DNA from 3 places in the Streptomyces lasalocidi genome. Region 2 is predicted to be linked to each of the others. Evidence: riboswitches for the same ligand, from Rfam matches in the RefSeq annotation. Region 2 holds a riboswitch; each other region holds the start of a gene.
What was found. Region 2 has a riboswitch for cobalamin ahead of E4U91_RS08195 (cobalamin biosynthesis protein). Riboswitches for the same ligand answer to the same signal wherever they lie in the genome.
Positions count from the first base shown of each region.

Region 1: it holds a riboswitch for cobalamin, as region 2 does, so the genes downstream of both, nicT (Nickel transporter NicT) here and E4U91_RS08195 (cobalamin biosynthesis protein) in region 2, are expected to answer to the same signal.
Region 3: it holds a riboswitch for cobalamin, as region 2 does, so the genes downstream of both, E4U91_RS23095 (ribonucleoside-diphosphate reductase subunit alpha) here and E4U91_RS08195 (cobalamin biosynthesis protein) in region 2, are expected to answer to the same signal.

Region 1 is NZ_SZNQ01000001.1:4,074,111-4,083,950, reverse strand. It holds gene E4U91_RS18300 (glycoside hydrolase family 26 protein) at 1-766, opposite strand, end outside; gene E4U91_RS18295 (DUF6445 family protein) at 809-1,480, opposite strand; gene E4U91_RS18290 (DUF4142 domain-containing protein) at 1,724-2,458, shown strand; gene E4U91_RS18285 (glycoside hydrolase family 13 protein) at 2,475-4,121, opposite strand; gene thrS (threonine--tRNA ligase) at 4,280-5,644, shown strand; gene E4U91_RS18275 (nucleoside hydrolase) at 5,747-6,709, shown strand; gene nicT (Nickel transporter NicT) at 6,744-7,826, opposite strand; cobalamin riboswitch at 7,855-8,040, opposite strand; gene E4U91_RS18265 (ArsR/SmtB family transcription factor) at 8,121-8,477, shown strand; gene E4U91_RS18260 (hypothetical protein) at 8,764-9,537, shown strand; gene E4U91_RS18255 (GAF and ANTAR domain-containing protein) at 9,557-9,840, opposite strand, start outside.
Region 2 is NZ_SZNQ01000001.1:1,823,879-1,833,718, reverse strand. It holds gene cobN (cobaltochelatase subunit CobN) at 1-1,906, opposite strand, end outside; gene E4U91_RS08200 (cobyric acid synthase) at 1,903-3,411, opposite strand; gene E4U91_RS08195 (cobalamin biosynthesis protein) at 3,408-4,352, opposite strand; cobalamin riboswitch at 4,454-4,593, opposite strand; gene E4U91_RS08190 (hypothetical protein) at 4,730-4,951, opposite strand; gene E4U91_RS08185 (inorganic phosphate transporter) at 4,983-6,290, opposite strand; gene E4U91_RS08180 (class II aldolase/adducin family protein) at 6,539-7,243, shown strand; gene E4U91_RS08175 (alpha/beta hydrolase) at 7,454-8,587, shown strand; gene E4U91_RS08170 (hypothetical protein) at 8,931-9,840, shown strand, end outside.
Region 3 is NZ_SZNQ01000001.1:5,090,036-5,099,875, reverse strand. It holds gene E4U91_RS23100 (GNAT family N-acetyltransferase) at 394-912, shown strand; cobalamin riboswitch at 978-1,100, shown strand; gene E4U91_RS23095 (ribonucleoside-diphosphate reductase subunit alpha) at 1,223-3,595, shown strand; gene E4U91_RS23090 (ribonucleotide-diphosphate reductase subunit beta) at 3,595-4,608, shown strand; gene E4U91_RS23085 (hypothetical protein) at 4,521-4,781, opposite strand; gene E4U91_RS23080 (helix-turn-helix domain-containing protein) at 4,874-5,839, shown strand; gene E4U91_RS23075 (bifunctional albaflavenone monooxygenase/terpene synthase) at 5,853-7,223, opposite strand; gene cyc1 (epi-isozizaene synthase) at 7,220-8,317, opposite strand; gene def (peptide deformylase) at 8,523-9,173, opposite strand; gene E4U91_RS23060 (tetratricopeptide repeat protein) at 9,259-9,840, opposite strand, start outside.

The DNA.
Region 1 (9,840 bases), 2.3 Mb from region 2:
GCGCGCGGGCGAACCGGACGTGGTCCCACAGGCCGTACGGCTCGCGCAGCTGCTCCGCGAACGACAGGCCGCGGGGGGCGTCGTAGGCGTCCATGCCGATGACGTCGACGTGGGAGTCGCCGGGGTAGCAGCGCGGCCAGGGGATCGCGTCGCGGCCGCGGGTGGGCGTGAACTCGAAGCGGAAGCGCTGGCCGGGCACGGAGCGCATCGCGTCGACGATGCGCCGCCAGTACGTCGTCCAGGCCGCCGGGTCCGGGGCGCAGCGGTGGGTGTACGTCACGCCGTTCATCTCCCAGCCGAGGACGAGCTCGGTGTCGCCCAGACCGAGATCCACGAGCCGGCGGGCGAGGGCGCGGAAGTGCCCGTCGTAGGCGCCGCGCGCCCCGGCGCGCAGTTCGGTGCGGACGGCGGCGTCGGGGAGGTGGTCCTCGGAGCGCTCCAGCAGCGGCACGTTCAGCACGAACAGCCGGTCCTCGCGGGCCGCACGCCACCGCGCCCACGGCTCCAGGTCCCCGGACGCGCCCTCGATGCCGTGCCACTGGTCCCCGGGCAGGTAGGCCCGCCCGACCCGCGGGCCGGCCACCCCCGCCCAGGCACCGAACCCCCCGGTCCGCCGCGCTCCGTCGCCCCCGTACCCGAGGTAGGCACCGACGGCGGGCGGGGCGCCGGAGACGGGAGGGGGCGGCCCCGGGCTACGGACTCCGCAGCCGAGAGCCCCGGCGAGCAGCACCAGGCACAGGGCGAAAAGCGGAAGAGGACCTCGCACGCGTGCTCAACGCCGCACCGGCCCCCACGGGCACGACGACGCTCACGCCATCCAGAAGAAGACGGCGGTCATGCGCTTGCCCTCCAGGGTGGTGCCGCAGTAACCGGTCGCGCTGTGCACGAGGTTGGCGTGGTAGAGGAGGAGGCGGTTGGGGCGGTGGGGGACGCGGACGTCCTCCTCGAAGGCGTCGGGGGTGACGAAGCGGGTACCGAGGGCGTCGACGAGGCTGGTGTGCGGGGCCTGCACGACGTTGCCGCCGAGCCGCCCGCCGGGCAGCGACTGCCGGTAGAAGCTGGTGCCGCAGTCCTTCGGGGCGCCGGGGTTGAGGTAGAGCACGGCCGCGTACCGGCACAGGGCGCGCGAGTCGGTGTGCGGCCGGGGCGTGCTTTCGCCCGCGCCGACGACCTGCACGCAGTTGTGGTTGAGGGTGCCTCCGCCGGACGCCCGCTGCACCCAGAGCCGGCTCGCCCCGGTCGCCTTCCTCACCAGCCGCTCGACGCGGGCGAGTTCCAGGTCGTCCAGCCCCGGCATGCTGCGCAGCCCGGGCCAGCTCTCCGAGGTGTACGGGTACCCGCGCACCCAGTCGTCCTTGGCGAGACACCGCTCGCGCACCGCGCCGGGGTCGGGCAACACGTCGTCCAGCACCCAGTAGTCACGACCAGGGGTCGGCTTCCGGTACGGCAGCACGGGCAACACGGGGGACGACGGGGCCATGCCCCGAACCTAGGACCGCCCACCCCCACGACTCACCCCCGAGCACCCCCACACCTCCCCAGGATCAGGTCAACGCCTCCCCAACCGGCGCGGGGCGGATACGCTCCTCAGCCACCCCTGACAGAAAACTGTGGATCCGGTCGAGACGACTCGCCTTCTCCTGCGTATCTGTGGGTGTCCGATGAACCCGGCCGGGCAGGAGGCACGGTGCGACTTTCGCGTAACACCCTGGGGACTCTGTTTGTGGGGGGAGCCCTGAGCGTCACCCTCGTCGCACTCGCCTATCCGTCGATGCTCGGGATCAGCACCGTGTCCAGCGCGCCGGACCGGATCATCGCCAACACCCAGTGGGGGCCGCTGACCGAGTCCGACCGGGACTTCGTGGTGAAGGTGCGGGCGGCCGGGCTGTGGGAGTACCCGGTGGGGCAGATGGGCGTGCAGAAGGGCACCAGCAAGGGCGTCATCACGGCCAGCCAGCACCTCATCGACGGGCACTCGGCGCTGGACACCACCTGCCGCAAGATCGCGCCGATGCTGAACATCACCCTGCCCAACATCGCCAGCCCGCAGCAGGTCGGCTTCGTCAACCAGCTCGCCTCCGACGGCAAGGGCCAGCAGTTCGACAAGGACTTCGCCAACATCCTGCGGATGACGCACGGCTCGATCTTCAACACCGTCGCGAAGATCCGCTCCACCACCAAGAACTCGCTGGTCCGCGCGCTCGCCGACCAGGCCAACGACACGGTCCTGGACCACATCACGGTGATGGAGCAGACCGGCCTGGTCGACTTCGACCAGACCCTCTTCCAGCAGACCACGCCGCCGAAGCTGCCCAAGTCCGACCTGACCCCGCCGCCCCCGGCCGCCGGTCAGCCCCCCATCGTGCTCACCCCGCCGCCGACCGCGACGTCCACCCCGGTGGACATCGACCGCCTCGCCGGCGGCCCCGCCCCCGCCCCCGCCCCGACGGTGGGGTGAGCCCCGGCACCACGGGCTATGCCAGCCAGACCGTGGTGTCCGGCGGCAGGACGCCCTCGTCGTCCAGCGGGGTGCTGGCCAGCAGCACCTCGCCCGCCGGCAGGCGTACGGCGTCGGCGCCGAGGTTGGTCACGCACCGCCAGCCCTCGGAACGCGCGAAGGACAGCACCGCGTCCGGCGCGTCCGGCGCCCAGGTCAGCTCCTCGCCCTGCAGCAGCTTGCGCCGCAGCCGCAGCGCCCTGCGGTACAGCTCCAGGGTGGAACCCTCCACCCTGTCCTGGGCCTGGACGGCGTACGCCGCGAAGGACGACGGCTGCGGCAGCCACGCCCCACCCGCGCCGAAGCCGTACGACGGGCCGTCCGTCGTCCACGGCAGCGGCACCCGGCAGCCGTCCCGGCCCTTGCGCACGTGCCCCGTCTGCTCCCACACCGGGTCCTGGAGCACCTCCACCGGCAGGTCGGCGACCTCGGGCAGGCCCAGTTCCTCGCCCTGGTAGAGGTACGCGGACCCGGGCAGCGCCAGCATCAGCAGGGTCGCCGCCCGCGCCCGCCGCAGCCCGGCCCCCGGATCGACGCGCGGGGCATGGCCGTTGGACAGCAGCCAGGTGTTCTCGTCGGTGCCGGGCGGCAGCATGAGCCGGGACGCGTGCCGCACGACGTCGTGGTTGGACAGCACCCAGGTGGCCGACGCCCCGGCCTCGCGCGCGCTGCGCAGCGACCCGGTGATGACCGCGCGCAGCGCCTCCGCGTCCCACGGGGCCTGGAGGTACTCGAAGTTGAACGCCTGGCCGAGTTCGTCCGGGCGGGCGTACAGCGCGCGCCGTTCGACGGGCACCCACGCCTCCGCGACCGCGGTGCGCGGGGGGTCGTAGGAGTCGAGGACGCGGCGCCAGTCGCGGTAGACGGCGTGCACCTCGTCCCGGTCCCAGTAGGGGTGCGTGCCGGGCGGGACCAGGGGCAGGGCCTCCTCGCCGGTGGCGGGCAGCGAGCCGAGGTCGCGCAGCGGCTCGCCGAGGTCCTTCACGAGCGCGTGCGCCACGTCTACGCGGAAGCCGTCCACGCCCCGGTCCGACCAGAACCGCAGCGTGGTGCGGAAGTCCTCGCGGACCTCGTCGTTCGACCAGTCGAGGTCGGGCTGCTCGGCGGCGAACAGGTGCAGGTACCACTGTCCGTCCGGCACCCGCTGCCAGGCGCTGCCGCCGAACACGGACTGCCAGTCGCTGGGCGGGAGTTCGCCGTGCGCGCCGCGCCCGTCGCGGAACACGTACCGCGCCCTGGCCGCCGAGCCGGGCCCGGCGGCCAGGGCCTCCTGGAACCAGACGTGGCGGTGCGAGGTGTGGTTGGGGACCAGGTCGACGACGACCTTGAGCCCGAGCCGGTGCGCCTCGGCGGTGAGCGCGTCGAAGTCGTCGAGGCCGCCCAGGCGCGGGTCGACGTCCCGGTGGTCGATGACGTCGTAGCCGCCGTCGGCGAGCTCGGAGGGGTAGAAGGGGCTGAGCCACAGCGCGTCCACGCCGAGCGCGGCGAGGTGGGCCAGGCGTTCGGTGACGCCCCGCAGGTCGCCCAGGCCGTCCCCGTCGGCGTCGGCGAAGCTGCGCGGGTACACCTGGTAGACGACGGACTGGCGCCACCAGTCGGGGTTCCTCGTGGAGAGATCGGTCACGGGGAAAGGGTGTCCAGCTCGCCGGGAAGGTGAACCCCCCGGGCGCGGCGGCCCGCCGGTTAACCGGTGGTCCCTCCCCGCCCCCCGCGTTACGGTGGCCGCATGCAGCGAGCGCACTCGTCCTCCACGACGACGCCGGAGAAGGTCCCGGCGGCGCGCTGACGCGCGGATTCGACGTCCGAAGCCCCGGGGCGAGTGCCCCGGGGCTTCGCCGTGCCGGGGACTCGCCCCTTCCCCAGCAGGAGGAGCACCCCATGCACGACCACCGCCGCCTCGGCCGTGAGCTGGAGCTGTTCGACACCGACCCGCTGATGGGCGCGGGCCTGCCGTACTGGCTGCCCGCCGGGGCGGTCGTCCGGCACGAGCTGGAGGAGTACGTCCGCGCCGTCGAGCGGGAGGCGGGCTACCGGCACGTGTACTCGCCGGTGCTCGGCAAGCGCGAGCTGTACGAGACCTCCGGGCACTGGGACCACTACCGTGACGACATGTTCCCGCCGATGCGGCCCGGCGGCGGGGGCCCGGACGACGGCTCGGACAGCAGCGCGAGCGGCGGCCCGGAGGAGATCGTCCTGCGGCCCAGCCTCTGCCCCCACCACGCGCTGATCTACCGCTCCCGGTCCCGCAGCCACCGCGAACTCCCGCTGCGCATCGCCGAGCTGGGCGGCATGTACCGGGCGGAGCGGTCCGGCGTGCTGGGCGGGCTGACCCGGGTGCGGGCGATCCAGCTCAACGACGCGCACGTCTTCTGCACCCTCGACCAGGCCGTCGAGGAGGCCCGCGCCGCCCTGGAGCTGATCGGCCGCGCCTACGCCGACCTCGGCATCCGCGCCGCGCGGTACCGGCTGTCGCTGCCGGGTGCGGGCGGCAAGTACGTCGCCGACCCGGCCCTGTGGCGCCGGGCGACCGCGCTCCTGCGGGAGGTGCTGGAGCGGGCGGGTGTGGCCTTCGACGAGGCCGAGGGGGAGGCCGCGTTCTACGGCCCGAAGATCGACGTGCAGATCGAGGACCCGGCCGGCCGGGAGAGCACCCTGTCGACCGTGCAGGTCGACTTCCACCAGCCGGAGCGCTTCGACCTGCACTACGTGGGCGCCGACGGCGCGAGGCACCGGCCGGTGATGGTGCACCGCAGTGTCCTCGGCAGCGTGGAGCGCGCGGTGGCGCACCTGATCGAGCGGCACGGCGGGGCGTTCCCGGTGTGGCTGGCGCCCGTCCAGCTGGTCGTGCTGCCGGTGTCACGGGCGCAGGAGGACGCGGCCCGCGAGCTGGTCCGGCGGGCCGGGGCGGCCGGCCTGCGGGCGGAGCTGAGCCCGGCGGACCAGGGCACCCTGGGCGCCCGCGTCCGGGCGGCCCGGCTGGTCCCGTACCAGGCGGTGATCGGCGCCCGCGAGGCCGAGGCGGACCAGGCGTCCCTGCGCCTGCGCGACGGCCGGCGCCCGGGCCCGCTGCCGACCGCCGCACTGCTCACCCGAGCGGTGCACCGCGCGGCGGCGCGGGGGACCGCCCTGTGGGACGGGGACGCGTGAGCCGTCGGGGAGGCACGAACCACTCGGCCGGGCCGCGGGCTCGGCCGGTGGGGGCCGCCCCCGGCGCCTACGCTCGGAGGTGAGCTGAAGGAGCGTGGCGCCATGGACGGTGCGGAGCCCATTCCGGTGGTCATCGACTGCGACACGGGGGTCGACGACGCCCTCGCGCTGCTGTTCGCCGTCCGGCACCCGGGGCTGGACCTGCGGGCGGTGACCTGTGTCGCCGGGAACACCGACGTCGACGGCGTCGTCCGCAACACGCTGACCGTGCTGGAGCAGGCCGGCGCCCCGCAGGTCCCGGTCGCGCGCGGCGCCGAGCGGCCGCTGATCGAACCGGTGCGGGTGGCCCGGCACGTGCACGGCAGCGACGGCATGGGCGACCTGGGCCTGCCCGCGCCGACCCGCCGGGCGGCCGACACGGACGCGGTGACGCTGCTGCGCCACGCGATCCTGTCCAGCCCCCGCCCGGTCACCCTGGTCCCCACGGCCCCGCTGACGAACATCGCGCTGCTGCTGCGCACCCACCCCGAGGTGGTCCGCAACATCGGGCGGATCGTCTTCATGGGCGGTGCGGTGACCACCGGGAACGCCACGCCCGTCGCCGAGTTCAACGTCTGGCACGACCCGGAGGCGGCCGCGGTGCTGCTCACGGCCGGGGTGCCGATCACGATGTACGGCCTGGACGTGTTCACCCGGGTCGTGGTGCCCGGCGCGGACGTACGGCGGCTGCGCGCGAGTGCGGAACCCGGCGCCCGGCTGGCCGGCGACCTCCTCGCGCACCGTCCGGCCTCCCCCGCCGCGGAGGACGACGCGGGCGGCCTGGGCGACGCGGGCGCGGTCTGCGCGGTGGCGGACCCGCAGGGCATCACCACCGGGCTGCTCCCGGTGGAGGTCTCCCTGGCCCCCGGCCCGACCCGCGGCCAGACGGTCGTGGACCGCCGCCCCCGCCCCGGCGAGTCCGAGATCCACGGCGAGTCGCGCACCCCGGCCCTGGTGGACGTGGCCCTGGACGTCGACGTGGACCGCTACGTGAAGCTGTACCTGGCGACGGTGGAGGGCCCGTAGCGGCACTCGCGGCCCAGCACTCGCGGCCCGGCGCTCAGGCCGTGTCCGCCGGGCGCGGCGTCCAGCGCTGTTCGACCTTGGCGAGCTTCCAGTACGCCACCGCCGCCGCCCACACGACCAGGAACAGGCCCACGATGAGGTAGCCGACGTGGTCGAGGTCGATGTCGGCGATCCAGGTGGTGACCGCGTCGGTCAGGTCGAGCTTCTCGTGCAGGACGCCCACCAGTTCGATGGTGCCGATGACGAAGGCGACGGCGATGGACAGCCCGGTGATGGTGAGGTTGTAGAACACCTTGCGCACCGGGTTGGAGAACGCCCACTGGTAGGCGAAGTTCATGAACGTGCCGTCGAGCGTGTCGAACAGGCTCATCCCGGCCGCGAACAGCAGCGGCAGGCACAGCACCGCGTACCAGGGCAGCCCCGCCGCCGCGCCCGAGCCGGCCATCACCATCAGGGTGATCTCGGTGGCCGTGTCGAAGCCCAGGCCGAAGACGAAGCCGAGCGGGAACATCTGGCCGGGGCGGCTGATGGACTTGGTGAGGCGGCCGAGGATGCGGTTCATGAACCCCCGGGAGTCCAGGTGCTGTTCGAGCGCGCGCTCGTCGTACTCGCCGGCCCGCATCGCCCGGAACACCTTCAGGATGCCCAGCAGGGCCACCAGGTTGAGCGCGGCGATCAGGTAGAGGAACGTCCCCGAGACGGTCGTGCCGACGACGCCGAGGACCTGGTGGGTGCGCGAGTCGTCGTTCATCAGGACGCCCGCGAGGGCGGCGCCGCCCGCGACCAGACCGGCCATCAGCACCACCACGCTGGAGTGGCCGAGCGCGAACCAGAAGCCCACGGACACCGGCCGCTTGCCGTCCGCCATCAGCTTGCGCGTGGTGTTGTCGATCGCGGCGATGTGGTCGGCGTCGAAGGCGTGCCGCATGCCGAGCGTGTACGCGGTGATGCCCAGGCCGATCCCGAACGCCTTGTCGCCGACCTCGTAGTGGGCCGGCACGACCAGCAGGAACAGGATGCCGAACGCCACCACGTGCAGGGCGGCGATCACCGCCATCAGCCCTGCGGTCCGTACGGTGTCCTCGCGTCGCCAGCGGAAGGAGACGGCATCGGTCATGAATTCACGCTCCAGCACCTCGTGGATCACTTCGTGAGCTGCCGTGGCCGGTCTCCTGGCTTACGGGGCTGGTGCGTCCGCCGTTCCTGCCTTCCCGGTCGTACGACCAGTGGCCCGGCGGGTGCCGGACGGAACGGGGACTCCCCGATCACAGTGGCGAGGGCCGCGCCGGTGTTCCACCGGCTTCCCGAGCACCACGGCCCGCCCACCGTAGGGGGCCGCACCCTCCCCTGCATAGCTGCACAGCTACGCAGGTATGCAAGATCACATACGGGCGCCTGCGAGGATGCCCCCATGCATCTCGTACCGGCCGACCGTGCCGACCGCCGCACCATCGACGGTCACCGGGTGTGCGACGCCATCGCCGCGATCGGTGACGCCGGTCGTGTCCGCGCCTGGGCCGACCGCTTCGCCCTGCTCGCCGACCCCAAACGGCTGGCGCTGCTGCTCGCCCTGCACCGGACCGGCCCGCTGGCCGTGTCCGACCTCGCCGTCGCCACCGGCATGAACGACCCGGCCGTGTCCCAGGCGCTGCGCCTGCTGCGGGCGGCGGGCGTGGTGGCCGGCGAGAAGGAGGGCCGCGTGGTGCGCTACCGGGTGGTGGACGCGGAGGTCGCGGGCCTGCTGGGGCACTGCGCGGCGGACGGCTGAGCGCCGGGGCGGCTGACCCGGCGGACGCGGCCGACCCGGCGGTGGCCGAGCGCCGAACGCAGCCGACTCGAGCCCTGCCCCCTGAGCCGGCCGGCAGGCGTGCCCTGCCCCCTGAGCCGGCCGGCAGGCCCCGGCCGGGCACCCGCCCGCAGCAACCTGGGTCACCCGTACGGGCCCACGCGCTGGTCGGGTGGTGCGGCTGGTGGTGCCGTGAGGGAGGTATCCCCGGGACATCCCGACCGGAGGTCCCCGCACCCCCACGGCCCGCCCGCCCAGGAGGCACCCGATGACCGTCGCTCCCGCCCGTGTCCTCCTGCTCGCCGTGGGACTGCTCGGCGCCACCGGCTGCGCGAGCCTCGGGCTGGAGCATCCGCCGACCGCGCCCCGGTCCCTGCCGACCATCGCCTCCCCCTCGGCCGTGGCCTCGCCCAAGGCGCGCACGTCGGGCGACGGCGCGGCGCTCACCGAGGCGCAGGCGCAGGCCGCGCTCATCACCGAGTCCGACCTGGGCGCGCCCTGGTCCGCGACGCGCGGCGCGGCCACCTGGCGGGACGGCATGCTGAAGTCGACCGCGGCCGGCCCGTGCCAGCGCCTGCTGGACGTGCTCTACACCGACGAGCTCCTCGGCGGCCCGCCCCGCGCGGCCGTCGGCCTGGACGACGCCGACACCGGCGCCCAGCTGCGCTACCAGATCGGCGGCCGCACCCCGCAGGACGCGGACCGCGCGCTGGCCTGGCTGGCGACGATGCCGCGGGACTGCGCCCGGTTCTCGGCCCGGGCCGGTCAGGACGTCACCCAGGACGTGCAGGTCTTCGACGCGCCGCTGCCGGAGGTCGGGGACGCGCGCCAGGGCCTGCGGGTGGTCCTCCGGGCGCAGCCGCCGACCGGCGAGCCGACCGTGCTCACGCTGGACGTGGCCGCCGTGCGCGTCGGCGAGGACTCCTTCGCCCTGACCAACGGCGGCCTGGGCGACGTGGCGAACGAGGCCACCCAGGCCGCCGTCCAGGTCGGCGCGCTGCGCCTGGCGGACGTCCGCAAGCAGGGCCGGGCCCAGGTCTGACGCGAGCGCGTCCGGAGGTCTAGCCCGCGTCGAAGCCCTGGCGCAGGCCCACCACCTCGTGGGCCATGTCCATGACCGTGCGGTCCTGGGCGAAGGCGCGGGCGCGCAGGCGGGCCAGGGCCTCGTCGGCGGCGACGCCGAGCTGGGCCATCACCATGCCGACGGCCTGGTACACCTCGTCGTGGTGGGCGATCAGGGCGTGCAGCCAGGTGTCCTCGTCGCGGCGGCCGCCCTGCGCGGGCCGCGTCAGGGCCATCAGCGCCCGGGTCATCTCGTCGGCCACGATGCGGGCCGCGTCCAGGT
Region 2 (9,840 bases):
CGATGTGCATGACGAACTCGTCGAACGTCTCGTCGTCCGGCTGTTCGTCGACGTGCAGGTCGTGGTGCAGCTCGGCCGCCTTGACCAGCGTCCAGATCTGCGCCCGTACGGCCGGCGCCTTGGTCGGGTCGAGGTCGCTCACCAGGGCGTACTCGTCGAGGAGTTGCTCCAGCTTGGCGAGGTCGCCGTAGGTGTCGGCGCGGGCCATGGGCGGGACCAGGTGGTCGACGACCGTGGCGTGCCCGCGCCGCTTGGCCTGGGTGCCCTCACCGGGGTCGTTCACGATGAACGGGTAGACCAGCGGCAGGTCGCCGAGCACGGCGTCCGGCGCGCACCCGGCGCCCAGACCGAGGCCCTTGCCGGGCAGCCACTCCATCGTGCCGTGCTTGCCCATGTGCACGATCGCGTCGGCGCCGAAGCTGTTGTCCAGCCAGCGGTAGGCGGCCAGGTAGTGGTGCGAGGGCGGCATGTCGGGGTCGTGGTAGATGGCGATGGGGTTCTCGCCGAAGCCGCGCGGCGGCTGGATCATCACGACGACGTTCCCGAACTGCAGGGAGGCCAGCACGATGTCGTCGCCGTCGACGTACAGGGAGCCCGGCGGCTCGCCCCACGCCTCGGTCATCGCGTCCCGCAGCTCCGGGTCGAGCCTGCCGAACCACTCCCGGTAGTCGGCGAGCGGCACCCGGGCGGGCGCGGAGGCGAGCTGGTCCTCGGTCAGCCACTCCACGTCGTGGCCGCCGGCCTCGATCAGCCGGTGGATCAACTCGTCGCCGCCGTCGGGGTACTCGGTGAGCGAGTAGCCCGCGTCGCGCAGCGCGTCGAGGACCCGCACCGCGGAGGCGGGCGTGTCCAGGCCGACCGCGTTGCCGACCCGGGAGTGCTTGGTGGGGTAGGCGGTGAAGACCAGCGCGATCTTCTTCTCGGCGTTCGGCTTGTGCCGCAGGCGCGCGTGGCGCACGGCGATCCCGGCGACGCGGGACGCCCGCTCGGGGTCGGCCACGTACACCGGGACCTCGTCCGGACCCTGCTCCTTGAAGGAGAACGGCACGGTGATGAGCCGGCCGTCGAACTCGGGGATCGCGACCTGCATCGCGGCGTCCATGGGCGCGAGCGCCGCGTCGGACTCCTCCCAGGCGCTCCGCGACGAGGTGAGGCACAGGCCCTGCAGCACGGGGACGTTCAGCTCCGCGAGCGCGCCGACGTCCCACGACTCCTCGTCGCCGCCCGCGGACGCCTGCGAGGCGTGCGTGCCGCCGGCCGCGAGGACGGTGGCGACCAGCGCGTCGGCCCGGCCCAGCAGCTCGTACAGCCCGGCGTCGGCCCCGCGCAGCGAACCGCAGTACACCGGCAGGGCGTTGGCCCCGTGGGCCTCGATCGCCCCGCACAGGGTGTCCACGAAGGCGGTGTTGCCGCTGAGTTCGTGCGCCCGGTAGAACAGCACGCCCACGGTGGGGCGTCCGTCGCGCAGCTCGTACCCGTCGTGCACGCCGTACTCCGGCATCCGGTGCGGCTCGGCGAAGCCCTCGCCGGTCAGCAGCACGGTGTCGGAGAGGAACCGGGACAGCTCCAGCAGGTTCGCGGGGCCGCCCTCGACCAGGTATTTCAGCGCCTCGGCGACCACGCCGGCGGGCACGCTGGACTCGGCCATCAGCTCCGCGTCCGGCACGGCCTCGCCGCCCAGCAGCACCGTCGGGACGCCGGACGCCTTCAGCGCGGCCAGCCCGTCCTCCCAGGCGCGCTTGCCGCCGAGCAGCCGCACCACGGCGAGGTCCGCGCCGCGCAGCAGGTCCGGCAGTTCCCCGGCGACGTCGACGCGGGTGGGGTTGCCGATGCGGTAGTCGGCGCCGGAGGCCCGGGCCGCCAGCAGATCGGTGTCGGCGGTCGACAACAACAACACTGTGCTCATGCGGGCGCTCCCGGTGGAATGAAAGGCAGTCCTTGCGGCGCGCCCGACTCGATGAGCCGCCACAGCGCGTCCGTGTCCGCGTGCTGTTCGATCAGGTCGCCGAGCCGGTCGAGCTGCTCCTCGCGCAGCGCGGCGAACGAGGTGTCGGGGGCCGGCACGAAGCGGCGGCCCGCGGCGGCGGCCACCTCGCGCAGGAACGCCCGCCGGAAGCCGTCCGACTCCAGCGAGCCGTGCCAGTGCGTGCCCCAGGTGTGGCCGACGCGGCAGCCGTCCAGGAAGGGCTTTCCGCCCAGCACGTCGGCGACGCCGTGGTGGATCTCGTACCCCTCGACCGGCTCGCCGAGGGCCTGTCCGGCCGGCCGGGTGAGGGTCTTCTCGCGGGCGAACCGCACCCGCACGGGCAGCACGCCGAGCCCGTCGACCGCGCCGGCCCGTGACTCGACCTCGTCCTCGATGTGTTCGCCGAGGATCTGGAAGCCGCCGCAGATGCCGAGGACCGGGCGCCCTTCGGCGGCCCGGCGCACCAGGGCGTCGGCCAGGCCGCGTTCGCGCAGCCAGGCCAGCGCCCGCACGGTGCCGCGGGTGCCCGGGACGATCACCAGGTCGGCGTCGGCCAGTTCCTCGGGCCGGTCCACGAACCGCACCACGACGCCCGGTTCGGCGGCGAGGGCGTCCACGTCGGTGAAGTTGGACATCAGCGGGATCGCGCACACGGCGACCCGCAGCACGTCCTCCCCGACGGGCGGACTGACCGTGGACTCGCGCACGGTGCCGCGCAGCGACACCCTCAGTCCGTCCTCCTCGTCGATGCCGAGCCCGTGCCGGAACGGCAGCACACCGTAGGTGCGCCGCCCGGTGAGGCCGTGGAGCATGTCCAGCCCCGGCTCCAGCAGCGACACGTCGCCGCGGAACTTGTTCACCAGGAACCCGGCGACCAGCTCCTGGTCCTCGGGCGCGAGCAGGGCCACGGTGCCGAAGAAGGAGGCGAAGACGCCCCCGCGGTCGATGTCGCCGACCACCAGCACCGGCAGCCGCGCGCCCCGCGCGATCCCCATGTTGACGATGTCGGTGCGCCGCAGGTTGATCTCGGCCGGGCTGCCCGCCCCCTCACAGATCACCGCGTCATACGTGCCCCGCAACTCGGCCAGGCAGTCCAGCACGGTGCCCAGCAGCCGCTGCTGGCGTCCGCCGTGGTAGCCGCGTGCGCTCAGTTCGCCCACCGGCTTGCCCAACAGCACGACCTGGCTGCTCTGTTCGCCCCCGGGCTTGAGCAGCACCGGGTTCATCTGCGCGGTCGGCTCGATCCGGCACGCCTGCGCCTGCATCGCCTGCGCCCGCCCGATCTCGGCGCCCTCGCGCGTCACGAACGAGTTCAGCGACATGTTCTGCGCCTTGAACGGCGCCACCTTCACGCCGCGGCGCACCAGCCACCGGCAGATCCCGGCGGTGACGACGCTCTTGCCGGCGTCGGAGGTCGTACCGGCGACCAGGAGTCCCCCGTTCACTTCCCACGTCCCTTCCACAGCAGGCGGGCCCCGGCCGTGACGCCGAGCGCGAGCAGGCCGACGCGCCGGGACAGCCGTACGGCCCGGTCGATGTCGGTGACGGCGACGGGGCGCCCGGCGGCCCCGTTGAGCACGGGCCGGTGCTCGACCCGGCCGCCGTAGGAGAGCGTCCCGCCCAGGCGCACGCCGAGCGCGCCCGCGAACGAGGCCTCCACGGGACCGGCGTTGGGGCTGGGGTGGCGGCCGGCGTCGGCGCGCCAGGCGCGGACCGCCCCGCGCGGGTCGGGCCCCGCGAGCGTGGCGAGCACGGCGGTCAGCCGGGCTCCCGGCCAGCCGGCGACGTCGTCGAGGCGGGCGGAGGCCCAGCCGTAGCGCAGGAAGCGCGGCGACCGGTGGCCGACCATCGCGTCCAGGGTGTTCACCGCGCGGAAGCCGAGCAGCCCCGGCACCCCGCCGACGGCACCCCACACCAGGGCGCCGACCACGGCGTCGGAGGTGTTCTCGGCGACGGACTCCACGACGGCCCGGGCGATCCCGTCGGCGTCCAGCGCCTGCGGGTCGCGGCCGCACAGGTGCGGCAGCCGCGCGCGGGCCGCGTCGACGTCCCCGTCCCGCAGGGCCCGCCCAATGGTGTCGGCCTCGCGGGCGAGCGAGGTGCCCCCGACGACCGCCCAGGTCGCGGCGGCGGTCAGGGCGACGGAGGCGGCGGGGGAGCGGCGCACGGCCCGTTCGGCGACGGCCCCGAGGGCGACGGCGCCCCCGGCGCACACGGCGGTGTGCAGGGCGCCCCAGCCGCGGTGGTCGCGCCACAGGACCCGCTCCACGGCCGCGGCCGCGCGTCCGAACGCGGCGACCGGGTGCCCGCGGCGCGGGTCACCGAGGAGCAGGTCACCGAGGAGGCCGGCGGCGGCGCCGTACGCGTACGAGCGATCGGCACCCATCGGCTCAGCCGGCCGTGCGCGCGGGGGCGGGCCGGGTGGTGGTCCTCACATGGCAGCCGAGCATGGCGGTATGTCCTCACTCAGGGTGTCCACGCCCTGGTTCGACGAGACCGGCGGTGAGAGTTCCTGGCTCCCGGGGTTCGCACCCCGGTGACAGTGGCGGGACCGCGCCGGACTCGCACCGGCTTCCTCTCCTTGCCGCCGTACATGGCCCCGGCAGTCCACCACGCCCCCCGAACGACCGTCAACTTGCCGTTGACCTGGGGCGGAGGAGTGTGTGGAGGCCCACACGGAAGGGGCCTGCGGGGTCACAGCGACGCGGGGTGCCCGAGGGGCACCCCGCGTTGCGTGGTCCTGCTACGACGATGCGGCCGGACTCAGGCGACGATCAGGCTGATGCCGTACGCCACCGCCGCCGCGCACGCCGCGAAGCAGGCGTACGCGCCGGTGACCGCGAGGGCGGCCGAGCCGCCCCGGGCCTGGGCCCGCTCACGGGCGGACAGGCCCGCCACGCCGAGGGTGAACAGGGCGACGAGGCCCACGGTGACCACGAGGCTGACGCCGAAGACGGAGCCCAGGGCTGCCCAGTCGATCTTCATGCTGCTTCTCTTCCTTCAGGCCGGGGCGGGCTCAGACGGCGGCCGGCGGGGCGGCCGGTTCCGCGGCGAGGGCGGCGGTCGCCGTGGCCCCGACGGGGGCGGCCACGACCGGGGAGGGCACGGCCGGGGAGGCCACGGCCGGGGAGGGGATGACCGCCGACGGCTCGTCGGTGGCCGGGAGGCCCGCCGGGGGCGGGGTGACGGCCGCCATCGCGGCGGTGACCACGCCGGCCGGCTCCTCGGCGTCGTTGACGTTGGTGTGGTCGACGACCTGGCGGCGGGAGATCTTCCAGATGGCCGCGCTGGAGGCGATCAGGAAGACGGCCACGACGGCCGTGCCCCAGTCGCCGAGGTCGGTGACCGACTCGGCGAGCGCGCCGACCAGCGCGGCGGCCGGCAGCGTCAGGCCCCAGGCGATGAACATCCGGGTCGCGGTGGACCAGCGCACGACGCCGCCCTTGCGGCCGAGGCCCGCGCCCATCACCGAGCCGGAGACGACGTGCGTGGTGGACAGCGAGAAGCCCAGGTGGGAGGAGGCCAGGATGGCGGTGGCGGCGCTGGTCTGGGCGGCGAAGCCCTGCTGCGGCGCCAGGTCGGTCAGGCCCTTGCCCATGGTGCGGATGATGCGCCAGCCGCCGATGTAGGTGCCGAGCGCGATGGCCAGGCCGGCGGACAGGATGACCCAGGTGGGAGGGTCGGAGTCGGGGGCGACGGCGCCGCCGGCGACCAGCGCGAGGGTGATGATGCCCATCGTCTTCTGGGCGTCGTTGGTGCCGTGGGCGAGGGAGACCAGGCCGGCGGAGGCGATCTGGCCCGCGCGGTAGCCCTTCTGGGCCGCCTTGCCGTCGGCGCTGCGGCCGACCCGGTAGGACAGGCGGGTCGCGAAGGCCGCGGCCACACCGGCCACGATCGGGGCGGCGACCGCGGGGATCAGCACCTTGGTGACGAGCACGTCGCCGTGGACCGCGCCGAAGCCGGCCGAGGCGATGGTGGCGCCGACCAGGCCGCCCATCAGGGCGTGGGAGGAGCTGGAGGGCAGGCCCACCAGCCAGGTCAGGAGGTTCCAGAGGATCGCGCCGACGAGGGCGGCGAAGATGACCTCGGGACGGATGCCGGTCTCGTCGACGAGACCTTTGGAGATCGTGTTGGCGACCTCCACCGAGAGGAATGCGCCCACCAGGTTGAGCACGGCGGACATGGCCACCGCGACCTTGGGCTTGAGCGCGCCGGTCGAGATGGTCGTGGCCATCGCGTTGGCGGTGTCGTGGAAACCGTTCGTGAAATCGAACGCGAGTGCGGTTACCACCACAATCGCGAGGATCAGCGAGAAGCTTTCCATTTACCCAGGCAATCGTTCGAAGTCATCGGTCGGTTGACCGTAGGCAACGTGGGTGAACGGAAGATGAACTGGGGAGGGCGTCGTGGTGTCCGTCTGGCCGGTTGTCGGTCCGCACCGCCCGCGCCGGGCTTGGGGGAGCGGGCGCGGCGGGCCCCGGGGGACCGGTGAGGAGATTCCCGTCACAGGCGGACCACGGGCGGGCCACGGGCGGACCGCCGGACCGCGCGGCCACCTGGGAGGATCGCGGCATGAGCGAACAGCGGGGCGACCGGACCGACCGCGGCGACCAGGGCGGCGAGGTCTCCGCCGCCTGGGAGGCGCTGGTCGCCACGGCGCGCCGCACCGTCGCCGACGGACTGGTCGTCGGCACCTCCGGCAACGTCTCGGTGCGCGTCGGCGGCACGGGCGGCACCGGCGGCATCGTGCTGGTCACCCCCTCGGGCGTCCCCTACGACCGGCTCACCCCGGACGACGTGACCGGCGTCGACCTGGGCGGCCGCCAGGTGCTCGGCACCCTCGTCCCGACCAGCGAACTGCCGCTGCACCTCGCCGTATACGAAGCGACGGACGCCACGGCGGTCGTCCACACCCACGCCGTGCACGCCACCGCCGTCTCCACGCTCGTGGAGGAGCTGCCGCTGGTCCACTACATGGCGGCCGCGCTCGGCGGCCCCGTCCGGGTCGCCCCCTACGCCACGTACGGCAGCGCCGAACTGGCCGCGAACGCCCTGCGCGCCCTCGACGGCCGCACCGGCTGCCTCCTGCGCAACCACGGCACCCTCACCCACGGCACCGGCCTCGACCAGGCCTACGACCGCACCGCCCAGCTGGAGTGGATGTGCCGCCTCTGGCTCACGGCGTCCTCGGTCCCCCACCTGACCCCCACCCTCCTGACCCACGACCAACTGACCGAGGTCACGGAGAAGCTCCGCGGTTACGGCCAACGGGGCTGACCGTCGCGTGCCGCGAAGGGGCGCGGAGGCACGGCCGAGCCCGGTGTCCCGACCTCCAAGGGGCGCGGGGAACTGCGCGAACACCCCCCACGCACCCGCACCCGCCCACGCGACCGCACCCCGCCCCAGCCGGACGCACCCGCCCCACCCCCGGTGACTCGTCGTGGCCCACCGCTGGCCGTACGCGCACGGGACCTGGACACTGGACCCGTGCGCCCTGTCAAAGCGACGGCCGTCGCCGTCACCGCAGCCCTCGCCGCCGGTGCCGCGAGCGTCGCCGCCGGCCGCCTCGCCAGCGACGCCGCGCTGAAGGCGCCCCCGGGCCGCCCGCTGCCGACCGAGCCCCGGCTCACCGTGCACGGCACCGCCGCGGGCCAGATCGTCCTCACCCGCCACCTGGCCAGTCGGCGCCCGGGCACCTACGGCCTGGCCGGCGACGGCTCCCACGCGGTCGTCGGGCCCGTCCTCGACCGGGCGGCCCAGTCCGCCGACACGGTCGTGCGCCGGCTCGAACGCGTCACCCACGGCACCCTCAGCCCCGGCGACGCGGTCTGGCTCACCCCGAACCTCTACGTCGGCGACCCGCGCGGCGCCCTCGGCCTGGACCACGCCGACGTCGACGTGCCCGGCGAACTCGGCCCGCTCCCCGCCTGGTTCCTGCCCGGCTCCCGCCGCACCTGGGTGATCGCCGTGCACGGCCTGGGCACCACCCGGGAGCACGCCCTGAACCTCATGGGCTTCCTGGCCCGCCGCCACCTGCCCGTCCTCGCCCTCGCCCACCGCGGCGACCTGGGCGCCCCCCGCTCCCCGGACGGCCTGAACCACCTCGGCGAGACCGAGTGGCGCGACCTGGACGCCGCGATCCGCTACGCCGTCCACCACGGCGCCCACCGCGTCGTCCTGCTCGGCTGGTCCACCGGCGCCACCATGGCGCTGCGCGCCGCCGACCGCTCCGGGCTGCGCGACCGGATCAGCGGCCTGGTGCTGGACTCCCCGGTCCTCGACTGGCGGACCACCCTGCGCGCCCTCGCCGCCGCCCGTCACGCCCCGGGCGTCCTGCTGCCCCTGGCCGTGCGGGCCGCCCAGGGCCGCGCCGGACTGGGACTCGGCCCCGACCGCGGCCGCCCCGCGTTCGACCCCGCCCGGCTGGCCGTGCCGACCCTGATCGTCCACGGTCCCGACGACACGGTCGCCCCGTGGCGGCTCTCCCGCCGCCTCGCCGCCCGGCGCCCCGACCTAGTCTCCCTGCACACCGTCCGGGACGCCCCGCACGCCGCGATGTGGAACGCCGACCCGGGCGCCTACGAGGAGGTCCTGCGCCGCTTCCTCACCCCCCTGATGTGAGCCCCCGGCACCCGCACCGGGACCCGCGCCGACCCCGCACCGACAGGGCGGGCGGAACGGTTCCGTTTAGTGCCGTACGACTGGCCGGAACACCCCTGTCACCTCCCGTCCCGGCGCCACCCCTTGGCCAGTCCCGTAGCCCCCCGTGACGTTCCGTTTGGGTTTTCGGACCGTCAACCGGAAGACTGCACCCGTGACGTCCCGTATCCCGCGCGACTCCAGGCTTCGACTCGTCCGCCCCCGACCCCTGGCCGCCGCCCCCTCAGCTGTGAACCAGCGGCGCCCGCGCCGCCCCGCGCCCCGCCCGCCGGAGGGCACGCCCGCCCCCGCGGAGCTGGCCAGAATGGCTCGCTCCCGACTGGCCCCCGCCGCCCGGGTCGCCCGCTGGGCCGACGCGGCCCTCGGCCCCGGCAGCGAAGCGGCGACCGCCGACGGCAAGGCCACCCTGGCCGACGCGACCGCCGAACGCGCCGCCCGCGACCTCGGTCTGACCGCCGACCGGGTCCGGGCCGACTGGGACACCGCCCGCCTCGCCGGTCTGATCGAGGTGCACGGCGACAGCGCCCGCCCCGGCTGGCGGCTGCGCGCCTGGGACCGCGACGACAGCGCCGTGCTGCGCGGCTGGGTCGCCCTGTTCGACGCCTGGTCGCTGGCCACCCCCGAACCCGGGGACCAGGAGGCCGCCACCGTCGCCGAGGTCGTCTCGGCCATGCCCCAGGTGCTCTCCTTCCTCCAGCTGTCCGCCGGGCCCGTCCCCGTCGACCAGCTCCTGGACCTGCTGCGCCAGCGCGTCACGGAACTGCGCACCGAGCGCTGCGAGGTCGTCTACGACGCCGACGCCGCCGACGCGGGGGCCGCCGCCCCGGACGCGCCCGCGCGCCCCGCCCTGGCCGCCGCCGCCGGACCCGCCGAGAGCGAGGGCGAACCGGCCGACCCCGCGCGGGCCGCCGAACTCGCCCCGCTCCTGGACTGGGCCCTGCACGCCCTCGCCTCCGTGGGCGCCCTCACCTACGGCGACGGACAGGCCACGCTCACCCCGCTCGGCAGCTGGGCGGTGTGGGTCAAGCTGGAGCAGATCTGCGTGGCCGCGCAGAGCCCCGCCGGCAACATCGAGCAGCCCGCCGAGGACATGCTGCGCGGCTGCGCCCAGCTGCGCCCCAACGCCGCCCGCGCCGAGTACCGCGCCTGGCTCGCCGCCCGCCCCGTCGGCAGCGCCGTCACCGAGCTGCTGGCCGCCGCCCGCGGCGAGGACG
Region 3 (9,840 bases), 3.3 Mb from region 2:
CGGAACCCGGCGGCCCGTCGCCGTGACCGGCCCGGACGTCCGGCGGCCCGTCGACGTCCGCCGGGGCGGCCCGCCGTCGCGTCACACGGGCCATCCGCCGTCACGGTTGCCGCCGGAACCCGGCGGCCCGTCGCCGTGACCGGCCCGGACGTCCGGCGGCCCGTCGACGTCCGCCGGGGCGGCCCGCCGTCGCGTCACACGGGCCATCCGCCGTCACGGTTGCCGCCGGAACCCGGCGGCCCGTCGCAGTGACCGGCCCGGACGTCCGGCGGCCCGCCGTCGCAGCCGCCGGGTCACCGTCCGTCGCGGCCGCCGCCCCCGTCCAGCGCCCGTCGTCGGGTCGCCGGAGAAATACGGGGGCCCCGCGCCCCGCCCGTCCGGCACACTCGCCGCATGGACACCGTGATCCGGGTCGCCCGGTCCGAGGAGTACGCCGCCCTCGGTGAGTTGACCGCCCGCGCCTACCTCGACGACGGCCTCCTCGACTTCGGCGAGGACGACGAGTACCTGCCGGTGCTGAAGGACGTCGCCCGCCGGGCCGCCGCCGCCGAGGTTCTGGTGGCGGTCGGGGGTGACCGGCTGCTCGGCGGGGTCGCCTTCGTGGCGGGGCCCGGGCCGGCCGCCGACATCGCGCGTCCCGGCGAGGCGGAGATACGGGCGCTCGCGGTGGTGCGCGAGGCCCGCGGCCGGGGTGTCGGCGAGGCGCTCGTGCGGGCCTGCGTGGACCGCGCCCACGCCACCCCGGGCTGCGTCCGGCTGGTGCTGTCCAGCCAGCGCTCCATGCACAGCGCCCACCGCCTCTACGAGCGGCTCGGCTTCGAGCGCACCCCCGACCGCGACTGGAACCCCGTCCCGCACCTGGACGACCTCACGCTGCTCACCTACGGGCTGACGCTCCGCCACAAGACCTGAGGGGCGCCCCGGACCCGCGCGCGACACAACATCTGGGGGTGGCGTGCCGAGCGGGCACAAGATGTATGCTCGTGCTCGCTGTCGCCGCAGGGGAATCCGGTGCGAATCCGGAACTGTCCCGCAACGGTGTACCCGTGCGCACCCGCACGGGCGTCAGTCCGAGGACCTGCCGACAGCGCGCCCAGGCCGACCCGGCCCGGGCGCCGACGTCCGGGCCTCGTGGAATGGGCCGGTGGACGCGACGCCGTGTGCGCGCGTGCGCTGCCCCCTGCCCTCCGTGAGGCCCCAGCCGAGCGAGGGAGAGCCCCACGTGACCATCGCGCCAGCCGATCCGGCCCCAGCACAGACGCAGCCGGAGGACGACGGTCCCGGTGCCGCGCTGCTGCGCACCCTGACCGAGCTGACCGCCGACCTCCCCGACGCCGACCCCGGCCGGGTCGCCGCCGCCGCGCTGCGCGGCCGCTCCGCCCGCGCGGACGAGGCGGAGCTGCGGGAGCTGGCCACGGAGGCCGCCGCCGGGCTCATCTCCGAGGACCCCGACTACTCCCGGCTGGCCGCCCGGCTGCTGACCCTCACCGTCCGCGCCGAGGCCGCCTCCCAGGGCGTCACCTCGTTCACCGGCTCGGTCGCCACCGGGCACCGCGAGGGCCTGATCGCCGACCGCACGGCCGCGTTCGTGCGCGGGCACGCCGAGCGGCTCGACGCGCTGGTCGACCCGGCCGCCGACGACCGCTTCGGCTACTTCGGACTGCGCACCCTGCACAGCCGCTACCTGCTGCGCCACCCCCTGACCCGGCGGGTGATCGAGACGCCCCAGCACTTCCTGCTGCGGGTGGCCGCCGGACTCGCCGAGGACGACACCGCCCGGTCGGTCGACGAAGTGGCCGCGCTGTACCGCCTGATGAGCCGCCTCGACTACCTGCCCTCCTCCCCCACGCTGTTCAACTCCGGCACCCGGCACCCCCAGATGTCGTCCTGCTACCTCCTCGACTCCCCGCAGGACGAGCTGGACTCCATCTACGAGCGGTACCAGCAGGTCGCCCGGCTGTCCAAGCACGCCGGCGGCATCGGCCTGTCCTACTCCCGCATCCGCTCCCGGGGTTCGCTGATCCGCGGCACCAACGGGCACTCCAACGGCATCGTGCCGTTCCTGAAGACGCTGGACGCGAGCGTCGCCGCGGTGAACCAGGGCGGGCGGCGCAAGGGCGCGGCCGCGGTGTACCTGGAGACCTGGCACTCGGACATCGAGGAGTTCCTGGAGCTGCGCGACAACACCGGTGAGGACGCCCGCCGCACGCACAACCTGAACCTGGCGCACTGGGTGCCGGACGAGTTCATGCGCCGGGTGAACGCCGACGCCGACTGGTCGCTGTTCTCCCCGGCGGACGTGCCCGAGCTGGTCGACCTGTGGGGCGAGGAGTTCGACGCGGCGTACCGCGCGGCGGAGGCGGCGGGGCTCGCCCGCAGGACCCTGCCGGCCCGTGAGCTGTACGGCCGGATGATGCGCACGCTCGCGCAGACCGGCAACGGCTGGATGACCTTCAAGGACGCCGCCAACCGCACCGCCAACCAGACGGCGCTGCCCGGCCACGTGGTCCACTCCTCCAACCTGTGCACGGAGATCCTCGAGGTCACCGACGACGGGGAGACGGCCGTGTGCAACCTCGGCTCGGTCAACCTGGGCGCGTTCGTCGACGGCGACGGCGGCGAAGGCGGCGACGGCATCGACTGGGAGCGGCTGGACGAGACGGTCCGCACCGCCGTGACCTTCCTGGACCGCGTCGTCGACATCAACTTCTACCCGACCGAACAGGCGGGCCGCTCCAACGCCAAGTGGCGGCCCGTGGGCCTGGGCGCGATGGGGCTTCAGGACGTCTTCTTCAAGCTGCGGCTGCCGTTCGACTCGCCCGAGGCGAAGGCGCTGTCCACGCGGATCGCCGAACGGATCATGCTCGTCGCCTACGAGGCGTCCGCGGACCTCGCCGAGCGCAACGGGCCGCTGCCCGCCTGGGAGAAGACCCGCACCGCCCGGGGCGTGCTGCACCCCGACCACTACGCGGTGGACCTCACCTGGCCGGAGCGCTGGGCCGCGCTGCGGGCCCGGATCGCCGAAGTGGGCCTGCGCAACAGCCTCCTGCTCGCCATCGCGCCCACCGCCACCATCGCCTCGATCGCCGGTGTGTACGAGTGCATCGAGCCGCAGGTGTCGAACCTGTTCAAGCGCGAGACGCTGTCCGGTGAGTTCCTCCAGGTCAACTCCTACCTGGTGCGCGACCTGAAGTCGCTCGGCGTGTGGGACGCCCGCACCCGGGAGGCGCTGCGCGAGTCGAGCGGCTCGGTGCAGGACTTCGCCTGGATCCCGGAGGAGCTCCGGCGGCTGTACCGCACGGCGTGGGAGATCCCGCAGCGGGGCCTGATCGACATGGCCGCGGCCCGCACGCCGTTCCTGGACCAGGCCCAGTCCCTGAACCTGTTCCTGGAGACGCCGACCATCGGCAAGCTCTCCTCGATGTACGCCTACGCCTGGAAGTCGGGCCTGAAGACGACGTACTACCTGCGCTCGCGCCCCGCGACGAGGATCGCCCGCGCGGCCCGCGCCGCCGTCCCCGCGCAGGTCGCCCCCGACCCCGAAGCGGTCGCCTGCTCCCTTGAGAACCCCGAGTCCTGCGAGGCCTGCCAGTGATGTCCAGCCGTACCCAGAACCTGCTCGACCCCGGCTTCGAGCTGACCCTGCGCCCGATGCGCTACCCCGACTTCTACGAGCGCTACCGGGACGCCATCAAGAACACCTGGACCGTGGAGGAGGTCGACCTCCACTCCGACGTCGCCGATCTCGCGAAGCTCACCCCGGCCGAGCAGCACCTCATCGGGCGCCTGGTGGCGTTCTTCGCCACCGGCGACTCGATCGTGGCGAACAACCTGGTGCTGACGCTGTACAAGCACATCAACTCCCCCGAGGCGCGGCTGTACTTGTCCCGCCAGCTCTTCGAGGAGGCCGTGCACGTCCAGTTCTACCTGACCCTGCTGGACACCTACCTGCCCGACCCGGAGGACCGGGCGGCGGCGTTCGCGGCGGTGGAGAACATCCCGTCCATCCGGGAGAAGGCCGCGTTCTGCTTCCGCTGGATGGACTCGGTGGAGAACATGGACCGCCTGGAGAGCAGGGCGGACCGCCGGCGCTTCCTGCTGAACCTGATCTGCTTCGCCGCCTGCATCGAGGGCCTGTTCTTCTACGGCGCCTTCGCGTACGTCTACTGGTTCCGCAGCCGGGGCCTGCTGCACGGCCTCGCCACGGGCACCAACTGGGTGTTCCGCGACGAGACCATGCACATGTCGTTCGCGTTCGACGTGGTCGACACCGTCCGCAAGGAGGAGCCGGACCTCTTCGACGAGGCACTGCGCCAGGAGGTCACCGACATGCTGCGGGAGGCCGTCGAGGCCGAGCTGCAGTTCGCGCGCGACCTGTGCGGTGACGGCCTCCCGGGCATGAACACCGACTCCATGCGGCAGTACCTGGAGTGCGTCGCCGACCAGCGGCTGACGCGTCTGGGCTTCGCGCCGGTGTACGGCTCCGAGAACCCCTTCTCCTTCATGGAGTTGCAGGGGGTTCAGGAACTCACCAACTTCTTCGAGCGCCGTCCCTCCGCGTACCAGGTCGCGGTGGAGGGCACGGTGGACCTCGACGAGGACTTCTGATCCTCGCGGGCCGTACGGCTGCCCCGTTCCTCCCGGGCCTCCTGGGCCTCCCGGATCTGCCGGTCGATCCGCCGGTCGCGGATGACGCCGAGCGCGGACGGGAGGGCCAGGAGGACGAGGATCGCGACGACGACGGTCATTCCGATCAGGGCTTCTGTCTGTTCCGTAGTCATGACACCACTGTCGCTCCGGATACTCCTTACCGGCAGTGGCAGGACTGCCGTGGACCCTCGAATTACTGCCAGATCCGAGGCACACTGGCAGCATGCTGAACAACGTGGCCTGCGTCCTGCTGGACGGTGTGCACCCCTTCGAACTCGGCGTGGTCTCCGAGATCTTCGGCCTCGACCGCAGCGACGAGGGGCTGCCGGTGTACGACTTCGCGGTCGTGTCCGCCGAGGGACCGCACCTGAGCACCCATGTCCCCGGCCTCACCGTGTCGACGCCCCACGGCCTCGACCGCCTCGAGGAGGCGGACCTGATCGCGGTGCCGGCCTCGGACCGCAACATCACCCGGGAGTACCCGCCCGAGCTGCTCGACGCCCTGCGCCGGGCCGCGGAGCGGGGCACCCGGGTGCTCAGCGTCTGCTCCGGGGTGTTCGTGCTGGGCGCGGCCGGCCTGCTGGACGGGCGCCGCTGCGCCGTGCACTGGCGCCACGCGGACCTGCTGGCCCGGCAGTACCCGCGCGCGGTCGTCGAGCCGGACGTCCTCTACGTCGACGAGGACCCGGTGATCACCTCGGCCGGCACCGCCGCCGGCATCGACGCCTGTCTGCACATCCTGCGCAAGGAGCAGGGCCCCGAGGTCGCCAACCGGATCGCCCGGCGCATGGTGGTCCCGCCGCACCGCGACGGCGGCCAGGCCCAGTACGTCGAACGGCCGCTGCCCCGCAGCACCTGCGACACGGTCGGCGAGGTCCTGGTGTGGATGGAGCAGAACCTCCACGAGGAGGTCACCGTGGAGCAGCTCGCCGAGCGCGCCCACATGTCGCCGCGCACCTTCGCCCGCCGCTTCCAGCAGGAGACCGGCACGACCCCGTACCGGTGGATCCTGCGCCAGCGCGTGCTGCTGGCGCAGGACCTGCTGGAGGCGACGGACGAGACGGTGGACGCGATCGCCTGGCGCACCGGCTTCGGCACGGCGGCGGCCCTGCGGCACCAGTTCTACCGGGCGCTGGGCACGACGCCGAACGCCTACCGCCGCGCCTTCCGCGGCCCCCAGGCCGCCTGACGGCGCCCGCCGCTCACCGCGGGCGGGGGTTCAGCCGCAGCCGGCGGGGGCGCAGCGTGATGCCGATGCGCGGCCGGGAGTCCGAGCCGGGCGCCTCCTCGAACGTGAGGGCGGACGCGACCGCGGCGGTGATCAGCGTCAGCTCGGCCATCGAGAAGTGGTCGCTCGGGCACTTGCGGTTGCCGACGCTGAAGGGGCTCATCGCGTACTTGGGCACCTCCTCGGACCCGCCGGGCAGCCAGCGGTCGGGGTCGAACTCCTCGTGCCGCGCGAAGGAGCGCGGATCGCGCTGGATCGCGTAGGGGCTGTAGACGATGTCGGCGCCCGCGGGAATGCGGTACCCGCCGAGCGCGGTGTCGGTCACCGCGCGCCGGGTCAATATCCATACGGCGGGATACAGACGCATTGTCTCCACGACCACATTCGCGGTGTACGTCAGCTTCCGCACGTCGTCGAATGCGACCGGCCGGTCGCCCACGACGGCTTTCACCTCGTCCCGGACGCGGTCCGCGAGTTCGGGATGCTGGGTGAGCACCTGGAGCAGCGACATGAGCGTCGAGCCGACGGTTTCGGAGCCCGGGGTGACTATCGCGATGACCTGGTCGTGGATCTCCTGCTCCCCGATGGGCTCGCCATTGTCGTCCGTCGCGTCCAGCAAAGCCGTCAGCAAATCGTCCGGCTTTTGACCGGATGCGCGTCGGTCGGCGACGATCTCGTCGACCAGGAGATGCAAATCGGCCAAGGCCCGGTTGAATTCCCGGTTGGCCGGAAGCGGTACCCGGTACAGCGGTCCGAGGGGCACCACCATGCGCTGGTACATACCGCTGAACAGGGTGGCGAGGTCGGCGCAGATGCGCTCGGCCCGGTCGTCCATGTAGCTGCCGCGCATCAGGCAGCGGGCGGCGATGCGGACGGCGGCCCGGAAGGACTCGGTGGTGACGTCGAGGGTGCCGGCGCCGCGCCAGCGCTCCACGAGCGCGTGCGCTTCCTCCTCCATGATCGGGCCGTAGCCGGGGACGGCGTCGAGCCGGAAGGCGGGCTGGATGGTGCGCCGCTGGCGCCGGTGCAGGGGGCCGTTGGCCGTGGCCACGCCCTCCTTGCCGAGCAGGCTCTCCAGGGACTCCCACAAGGGGCCGGCGATGATGTAGTCGGGACTGAGGGCCACGGCGCCGGTGAGCTCCGGGGTGGTGACGGCGTACACCGTCTTGGGGCCGAGCCGGAGCTTGACGACGTCGCCGTGGTCGCGCAGCTGCTCGAAGAAGGCCAGGGGGTCACGGGCCAGTTTCCAGCCGTGGCCGAGGAGCGGAATGCCGCCACCGGCCGGCGGGGGCTCGCGCAGTTCGGAGGGCCCGGACGTCGTGGGCTGCGCCGCGTCGACGGTCATTTCTCTCCTGCCGCTTCGTTGTTGACGTACGGGGGCGTGGACCGGTCGTCCCAGCTGTCGACCATGTAGCGGCCGGACTCGTGGTGGAACCAGTAGACGGAACTGAACCAGTTGCGCATATTGCCGAGGCAGACCCGGACGGCCTCGCCGATTTCCTTTCCGCACACCGTCCCGTCGTCCAGGCACTCGGCGAGCCGTAGGACGTCCCGTTCCACGAGGAGGAATTCCGCTATGCAGTCCTCGACGCGTCGGCGAATTTCGTCGACGGCCTCTTCGAGTGTCATGTGCTCGTGGGTGATGAGGGAGATACCGAGATTGTGGACCTCGTCGCCCGCTATTTCCTTGGGGAGTGAGCAGAGGTCGTTGTACCAGGCGGCGAATTCCTGGCTCAGCAGCGCGGCCCGGCGGAAGGCCGGGTCCTTGCGCACCCCGTCCGGGAGTTGTCTGCCTGCACCGAGCTCCAGCAGGTCCGTCCAGATCCAGTGCGCGAAGGTGAGCCGCCGCAGTGCCAGGTACTCCTCCACGGAGGGCACCCGCGCGGCGACCCGGTTGCGGAACTCCCGGTCGTAGGCCTCGATCACCTCGTGGAAGTGGCGGGTGAACCGGGCGTTCCACGTCCCCGGCAGGAACGCGAACAGCCGGCCCACGCTGTCGGCGAGTCCGGCGACCAGCGGGTCCTCGTGGTGGAGGTGGTCCGCCGGCGCGTCCAGGGCGCGGTGCAGCCCGGACCTCAGCCGCTGCCAGGCCCCCGTACGGCCGTGCACGATGTCGCGGTCGTGCCGGTCGTCCCAGACGAAGAACCAGGCGCTGAAGTCGGCGATGGCCTGCAGCACCTCGTCCGGGGCGCCCAGGTAGTAGCCCGCCATCAGGTCGGTGTAGCACAGTCCGTCGGCATATTCCGCGACCTTCTCCGCCGGCATGAGCCGTTTTTCCAGCAGCCAGGCACGGGTCTTGTCCTGCAACCGCGGCCAATACGGGTGCAGTCGCCGGGGAAACACGGCCTCGATGACCGGGAGGGAGAGCGACGGTGGAACCGCGACCGCCGTCGCCGTGGAGGTACCGCGGTATGTGGTGCTGTATGGGAAAGCTGGCACGAACAACCCCTCTCAGCCGCCAGTGACGCACGCCCCTCCCGCTGTGCCGGGCGTGCGCCGTTGCGTATCCCCGCACTTCCATTCAGCACTACAACTGACCGTTCTGGGAACGGATTTGCTCCATTCACTACCCCAACCTGCCGAAAAACAGCAGCGCCCGGCCGGGAGGGATCCCGGCCGGGCGCCGTGAACGCGCAGGTGTGGGTCAGTCGTTGGGGACCACGGGGTAGCGCGGCTCGTTCTCGGCCATCTGCCGCAGCGCGTCCTTGCGCTCGCGCTTGGAGAGTCGGTCGATGTACAGCGAGCCGTACAGGTGGTCGGTCTCGTGCTGCAAACACCGGGCGAAGTAGCCGGTGCCGCGCACCTTGACCGGGTTGCCCTGCTCGTCCTGCCCGGTCAGCTCGGCGTAGTCCGGGCGGGCCAGCGGCGCGTACGCCGTCGGCACCGACAGGCAGCCCTCGTTGCTGTCGTCCAGCCGGCGCCGCTCGGCGGGCAGTTCGACCAGCTTGGGGTTGCACACCACGCCGACGTGCCGCACGCCCTCGTCGTCCGGGCAGTCGTAGACGAAGACCTTCAGGTCGACGCCGATCTGGTTGGCGGCCAGGCCCACGCCCTCGGCGGTGCGCTGCGAGGCGAACATGTCCGCGACCAGCTGCCTCAGTTCGTCGTCGAACTCGGTGACGTCCTTGCACTCCTTGTGGAGCACGGGATTGCCGACGACGGTGATGGGCCGTGAGGTGCCGGCCTCGCGCCACGCCAGCTCGCGCTCCTCCGTGTCCTCGGTGTCGATGACGAATCCCTCGTCGTCCACGGGGAGCACGCCCGCGTGCTGCTGATCGGTGTCCTGCTGCGCCATGACCGACGTGTGCCTTCCTGGGGGTCGGAGATCGTCCGGGGGAAAACGATTGCGGAGTACAGCCTAATCGCGCGGCCGCCGTCGCTCAGCAGACCTCTTCCAGGTCCCGCCAGTCGCGGGAGTCGGGTGCGTCCGCCACCCAGCCGTCGAGCAGGCCCCGCACCAGCGACGCCGGCGCGGCCACCCCGCACTCGCGCTCCGGCACCCACAGCTGCCCGTCGGTGCGGTGCCCGAGCGGCCCGGGGTGCCCCGGCTCGCTGTGGTCGTGCGGGTCCAGGTGCACCCCGTCGCCCTCGTCGCTCGGCATGCGGGACTCCGAGCACATCCGGCACAGCAGCCGCACCGACGACGACCAGTCCTCGGCGGCGAACCCGGCGTCCGCGGCCAGCTGTTCCAGGGCGTCCCGGTCGGCCTCGGTGGCCGCCTCCAGCAGCACCACCCAGGTCGGCACGGGCGACGGCGCCCACAGCTCTATCTCGTCGAAGACCGGGTAGGAGTGCCCGCTGGACGTGGTCCGCTCACCGTGCGGGACCCCGTCGTGCAGCACGACCTCGCCCCAGCGCCGCCCGGACGACGGCAACGGGATGGACAGCACCTCGATCCGCGCCGGGTCCAGCCGCCGCCCCCACACCACCTCGGCCTCGCCCTCGGGCGACAGCCGCACGGC